Regions from separate parts of the Staphylococcus sp. MZ3 genome, predicted to be linked through region 2. Evidence: predicted binding sites of a transcription regulator. Region 2 holds the regulator's gene; the other holds the start of a gene.

Region 1 (3,447 bases), 420 kb from region 2:
CCCCCTTCATCATGTCCAATATATCCTGGAGGTGCCCCTATCAATCTTGATACTGCATGTTTTTCCATATATTCACTCATATCAATACGAATCATATGTTTTTCAGAATCAAATAATGATGCAGCTAATGATTTAGCTAATTCAGTTTTACCTACTCCAGTTGGACCTAGGAATAAGAAACTACCAATAGGTCTGTTTGGATCTTTAATACCTGCTCTTGCTCTAACTACTGCATCTGAAACCAGGTCAACCGCTTTATCTTGACCTACAACACGTTTATGCAAGATGTCACTTAAGTGAAGTAATTTTTCACGTTCTGTTTCAACTAATTTTGAAACTGGTATGCCTGTCCATTGGCTGACAATATCGCCAATTTCTTCGTCTGTTACAACTTCACGAATCATTCGATCTGTATCTTCACCTTGCTCATCTTGGAAATTATCCTCTAATTCTCTAAGTTCTTTTTCCAATTGAGGAATTGTTCCATATTGTAGTTCAGCAGCTTTTTCTAAATTGTTATTTGTTTGTGCATCTTCCAACGCTTGTCTACTTTCATCTAGTTGCGCACGTTTTTCTTGTAAATTTGCTATTTTTTCTTTTTCTGATTCTACACGAGATTGAAGTGCTGCTTGTTTCTCTTTTTCATTGGCAAGCTCTTCTTGTAGTTCTTGTAATCTCTGTTTGCTCGCATTGTCAGATTCATTTTTAAGTGCGCTTTCTTCAATTTCTAATTGCATGACACGTCTATTAACTTGATCCAATTCAGTTGGATTTGATCCCATTTCCGTACGAATTGTTGCACATGCTTGGTCAACTAAATCAATCGCTTTATCTGGTAAAAAACGATCAGTGATGTAACGATCAGACAATTCAGCGGCAGCAACTAAGGCTCTATCTTGAATACGCACACCATGATACACTTCATATCGTTCTTTTAAACCACGTAAAATTGAAATTGTATCTTCAACATCAGGCTCACTAACTGCTACTTTTTGGAAACGACGCTCTAATGCCGAATCTTTTTCAATATATTCTCGATATTCATTTAAAGTTGTTGCACCAATACAATGTAACTCTCCTCGTGCTAACATTGGTTTTAGCATGTTGCCTGCATCCATGGCACCATCTGTTTTACCAGCACCTACAAGCATATGGATTTCATCAATAAATAATATAATTCTACCATCAGACTCTTTAACTTCTTTTAGGACTGCTTTTAATCTCTCTTCAAATTCACCACGATATTTAGCGCCCGCTACTAATGCGCTTAAATCTAACTCAAAAACAGTTTTATCTAATAATGATTCTGGCACATCTTTCTTAACTATACGTTGCGCTAATCCTTCAACAATTGCAGTTTTACCAACACCTGGTTCACCAATGAGCACAGGGTTGTTTTTAGTTTTACGACTTAAAATACGAATCGTATTTCGAATTTCTTCATCTCTTCCTATAACAGGATCCATTTTACCTTGTCTAACTTCTTCTACTAAGTCGCGGCCATATTTAGCTAATGCTTCGTAATTAACTTCTGGATTTTGTGATGTCACGTGATTTCCCCCTCTTACTTTTTTAATAATTTCTTTGATAACTTCTACTTTATTATTTATATAATGTTTTGTTGTTTGATCAATGTCCATTGCCGAACGTAAAATATGCTCCATTGAAATATATTCATCTTCATATTCTTTCATGTATGATTCAGCCTTAGTTATCAATTGGTTTGCTTGTTGGCTAATATATTGACCATATTGTATATTGTCACCTTCTACAGATGCATACGTGTTTAGTTTGTCTTCATAAGCTTTGTTTAATTGATCTACCTCAATATTTGCTCGTTCTAAAATACTTTTATATAAGCTTTCACTTTCATTTAAGGCAGCGCTTAAAATTGCCTCAATTTCTATATTTTGTAATTTATGTTGCTGACTCAGTTCAACTGCTTGTTGTAAAGCACTTTGAACAGCATATGTCATTTTATTTATATCCATATAATTTCACCTCTAATTTGTAGAGTTGGTCAAGTTGCACTTTTGACTTTGACTTTCTTTAACCTTAATTATATTATAGTCCCAATATAATCATTTATCAACTCTTTTACACTTAAATTTCCTAATATTTGTAAATATTTTTTTGAATAAAAAAATCTAGCTAATGTTACGTTACACATTAACTAGACTTATTAAACATATGTTATTTCTTTTTAAGTGCTTTTAATATTTCATCTTTTAAAGCTAGGACTCCTTTGTACTCTAAATGTACACCGTCTGGTGCAAAATATTCACTATGTCCTTGTGATCGCTTATACCAATCAATTAATGTGACATTGGACTTTCGTTTCGCCGCGTCAGCTAATAATCGATTTACATTTGCCTCATAAATTCTTGGAACACGTGTATTAACTAAATAAATCTTGGCTTTTCCAAATTGATTAAGTAAATCGTCGAGCTGTTTGACAGTAAAGTCGCCATTTGTACCTAATTCTAATACGACTTGATCAGATGATTTTTTATATTGTGAATAATTCGCTTTAACTAAAGGTAAGGTTTGATACAATTGACGCCCTACTTTTCCATCAATTCTAGACTTAGGAACTGATGACTTAAATGACTCACCGATATCAACCATTACTGAATCACCGATTAAAAGAGGTTTAATATTATTATATACGTCGGAAGATTCCTTTTTCTTCTCACTTACTAAGCCATCAATGTGTATGTTATCAATTGGTGCTATCCGCATTAAATAATTATCTTCAATTGTGGTATCAAAGCTATTCGCTTTTTCTCCAATAATGTCTTTACCATATTTATTGAATGCACCTACTAAAATCAACATAAATGGAATTAACAAGGTTACTACAATTGCCATTCTTATAAATTGTGGTATATAAGAAGGTCGCCAATTTAAAGCTTTAATACCTTCTTTTCTAAATGGAGTTTCTATAAAGCGATATGATAGCTCTGCAAATATAATTGTTAAACTTATATCTATAAAGTACACATATACAGGTATCTGTCCGTCTACATAGTAACTATGTACGAAACTAATTACTGCAAAATGCCATAAATATAAACTATAAGACCTTTTCCCGATAAATACTAACACTGGATTTGAAAATATCTTCGCTATCCATGTAGATGGATGAACGACACTAGCAATAATAAATAACGTTAATATGGATATTAAATAGAAACCACCATCATATATCCAATTCGTCTCATCATTAATAATGAAAAATAATAATATAAGTACTATAAATGATAAACTACCTATGCTATCAATAACATATTTTACAACTTTAGGTGGATCATTTTTCAATTTAAACGGTGGCCATAAAAAAGCTAAAATAACACCCAGTAACAATGTCTGTAATCTAGTATCTGTACCAAAATACACTCGTGAATGATCCCCATTAATACTGTAGATAAACATCATTAACCCTAA
Region 2 (3,447 bases):
ACTTCTGTTAATGTTTCTATGATTTCTAACTCAGATTTACCAAGTGTAAGTTGGTTGGATAGTTGATAAGTATGTCCATAAACTTGCGAACCTTCACCGTAAATACCTCTGATTGTATATCCAAAACGATTAATGGTTTGAGCAATCCGTGTCATTCTTTTCATAATAGATAGACCTGGCAAATGTAGCATCACGCTTGCTCTCATACCAGTACCTATATTGGTAGGACATGTAGTTAAATAACCAAGTTGTTCATCATAACTTATATCAAGGCTTCGATCTAATTCATCATCAATTGATGAAGCTTGATTATATAAAGCCTGTAATGTCGTGTCAGTTCCCATAGCTTGAATACGAATATGGTCCTCTTCATTTATCATGACACTTAAAGATTCATCGTCATTCACTAATACTGCGGCTGCTGGTTGTTTTATTAGTTCAGGACTAATCAAATGCTTTGCAACCATTTTCATTTTACTTTGTTGATCCATTTGATCAAGACGCATTAATTCAAAGTTTGGCAAGGCATCTTGTACCTCATTTATAACTCTAAATCCATCATTTTCAGTAGCATACATTAGTGGATGCACATGATTTTCTAAATTACGCGCTAACCGAATTCTAGAAGACATAACAATTGGTGTTTCTTCATTACTTTTCATCCATTGGCTGATATTATCATGAATATTATGCGTCATCATGTTGCACCTCACTCTCAGCTTTTAGTGCTTTAATTTCATCTCTAACAATGGCTGCTTCCTCAAAATCTTGGATTTCAATAAGTTTTTTCAAATATTCATTCTTTTCTTCGATTTTTCGCTTTAAAGCTATCTTTTTATGTGAAGAATGTGGTGTCTTTCCAACGTGCTCAAATTGTCCACCTTGAACTCTGCGGACGATATCAATGATGTCATCTTTAAATGTTGCATAACAATTAGCACACCCAAATTTACCAACATGTGCAATATCTTTCAAAGTCATATGACATGATGGGCAACGTTTTTCTTCTTTAAACGCTACTTCTTGAAAATTAATGCCATGTTTCGTAGCTAAATGTTGTAAAATTTGCTTAACAACAAATGCTTCTTCGAAATTATCTTGATGTTCTTGATATTCAGGCTGTTCATTAGCTTGATTCCACGGATGGTGCCCCTCAGCACAAGTTTGACACACCATTTTTTCTTCTGTTTTATTTTTACTTGTAACTTTAACTTTTAATTCCGCTTCATTAAGTTGACAATTTTCACAAAGCACTTCAACACCTCATTTCATTTAGTAATAATTTATAACTGGTAACAAACGTTTTAAAATATTTGCTCTAATAATATCTCTAGAAACCATATCCATTGATAGCGTTTCTCTATCAATAACTGCTTGAATCATTTTAGCTTCACGTTCATTTATTAACATTTTATCTAAAAGCCCATCAATAATATAATAAGCTTGTTGTTGAGAAATAGAAGGTCCAATCAGCTGAAGCAAATGATTAATATAACCTGTTGCATCTTTATTTTCAATTTTAGTGATTCGGATGTAACCACCACCACCACGTTTACTTTCGATTTCATAACCATGTTCATTAGTGAATCGTGTTTTGATTACATAATTTAATTGTGATGGTACACAATCAAAACGCTGTGCGATATTCGCTCTCTGAATTTCAACGACATCTTCATTCGACTCTTCAAATAAACGTTTGATGTATTGTTCTATGATGTCAGACATATTGTGCATGTATATCACCCCTTTTTGACCTTCTTTGACTATATTATATGACCTATTTTGACCTTTTTCAATTAATTTGTTTTTATATTTTCAAAAATTTATGATGTTAGCCCTTCCATTTTATTGTATGATAGATTGTAGAAAAAACTAAAGGAATGAGAAATATATGCATATTCTAATTGGGATTATCGGAATTATCTTCTTTTTAGCACTTGCGTTTCTATTTAGCTCAGACAGGAAAAATATTCGCTGGAAATATGTAGGAATTTTACTTGCAATTCAGCTTATCTTTGCATTTATCTTGCTTAAAACTACAATGGGAATCAAGGTTATTGGTGGTATTTCAAACGGTTTTAACTACTTATTATTAAAAGCAGCAGATGGTGTTAACTTTGTATTCGGTGGTATTCAATATATCGATCCTAAGCAACCACCATTCTTCTTCAGTGTATTATTACCTATCGTATTTATTTCAGCGATTATCGGTATCCTTCAATACACAAAGATTTTACCTTTAATCATTAATGTTTTAGGATTCTTAATTTCTAAAATTAATGGTATGGGACGTTTAGAATCATACAATGCAGTTGCTGCAGCAATTTTAGGACAATCTGAAGTATTTATTTCAATTAAAAAACAATTACCATACATACCTAAGCAACGTTTATACACATTAACAGCTTCAGCAATGTCGACTGTTTCTGCTTCAATTATCGGTGCATACTTTACCTTAATTGAACCTAAATATGTTGTAACGGCTGTTGTCTTAAACTTATTTGGTGGTTTCATCATCGCTTCAATTATTAACCCTTATAAAGTTAATGAAGAAGATGACAAATTATTAGTTGAAGAAACTGAAGAAAGACAACAATCATTCTTCGAAATGCTAGGAGAATATATTTTAGATGGATTTAAAGTAGCTGTCATTGTAGGCGCAATGTTAATCGGATACATTGCTATTATCGCTCTATTAAATGGAATTGTAAGCAATATCTTTAGTACAGTTTCAGGTGGCGCTATTTCTTGGGATTTCCAAACATTAATTGGTTTTGTCTTTGCACCATTTGCATTCTTAGTCGGTGTGCCATGGCAAGATGCAGTTCAAGCCGGTTCAGTTATGGCGACAAAACTATTATCTAACGAATTTGTAGCAATGCAAGCACTTGGTAAACTTAGTGATTTATCTGAACACGCAAAAGGTGTTACATCTGTATTCTTAGTATCATTTGCTAACTTTAGCTCTATTGGTATTATTTCAGGTGCGATTAAATCTCTTAATGACAAAAAAGGAGATACAGTTGCCCGCTTTGGTTTGAAACTATTATTCGGTGCAACACTAGTATCTTTCATTTCAGCTGCAATCGCTGGATTCTTTATTTAACAAATACATCAACATCGAATTAACCCCTTCAAAATTTTGACTATTCTCAGTGTCTTTGAAGGGGTTTTTTCTTATGTATATCTTTATTTTTTATCATTTTTAATTTTGACATAAAAAACAACTCCTCCAAAGCTAAGTTTGAAGGAGATATTGTCTTCTCAACAAATCTATAAATGTCAATAATTCGTTGATTTAGCATACATTAAGCTATGCTTTTTTTACAATATGATTAATAAAGTAATCAGTTACTCTATAGTCATCTGTTAATTCAGGATGGAATGATACGCCTAAATATTTACCTTGCTGGACAGCTACAATTTTCTCATTAACCTTACATAGGA

Evidence for each region. Region 2 encodes CtsR, which represses protease genes until heat stress. Its sites were predicted from a motif close to ATGGTCAATAAAGGTCAAACA; they were not measured.
Region 1: the regulator CtsR is predicted to act here: its motif matches at 2,037-2,057, upstream of clpB (ATP-dependent chaperone ClpB).

The regions. Positions count from the first base shown of each region.
Region 1 covers NZ_CP076026.1:967,569-971,015, reverse strand. Annotated here, with positions in the region: gene clpB (ATP-dependent chaperone ClpB) at 1-1,991, opposite strand, end outside; gene KI230_RS04720 (acyltransferase family protein) at 2,194-3,447, opposite strand, start outside.
Region 2 covers NZ_CP076026.1:548,316-551,762, reverse strand. Annotated here, with positions in the region: gene KI230_RS02565 (protein arginine kinase) at 1-698, opposite strand, end outside; gene KI230_RS02560 (UvrB/UvrC motif-containing protein) at 688-1,254, opposite strand; gene KI230_RS02555 (CtsR family transcriptional regulator) at 1,273-1,734, opposite strand; gene KI230_RS02550 (NupC/NupG family nucleoside CNT transporter) at 1,892-3,106, shown strand; gene pdxT (pyridoxal 5'-phosphate synthase glutaminase subunit PdxT) at 3,314-3,447, opposite strand, start outside.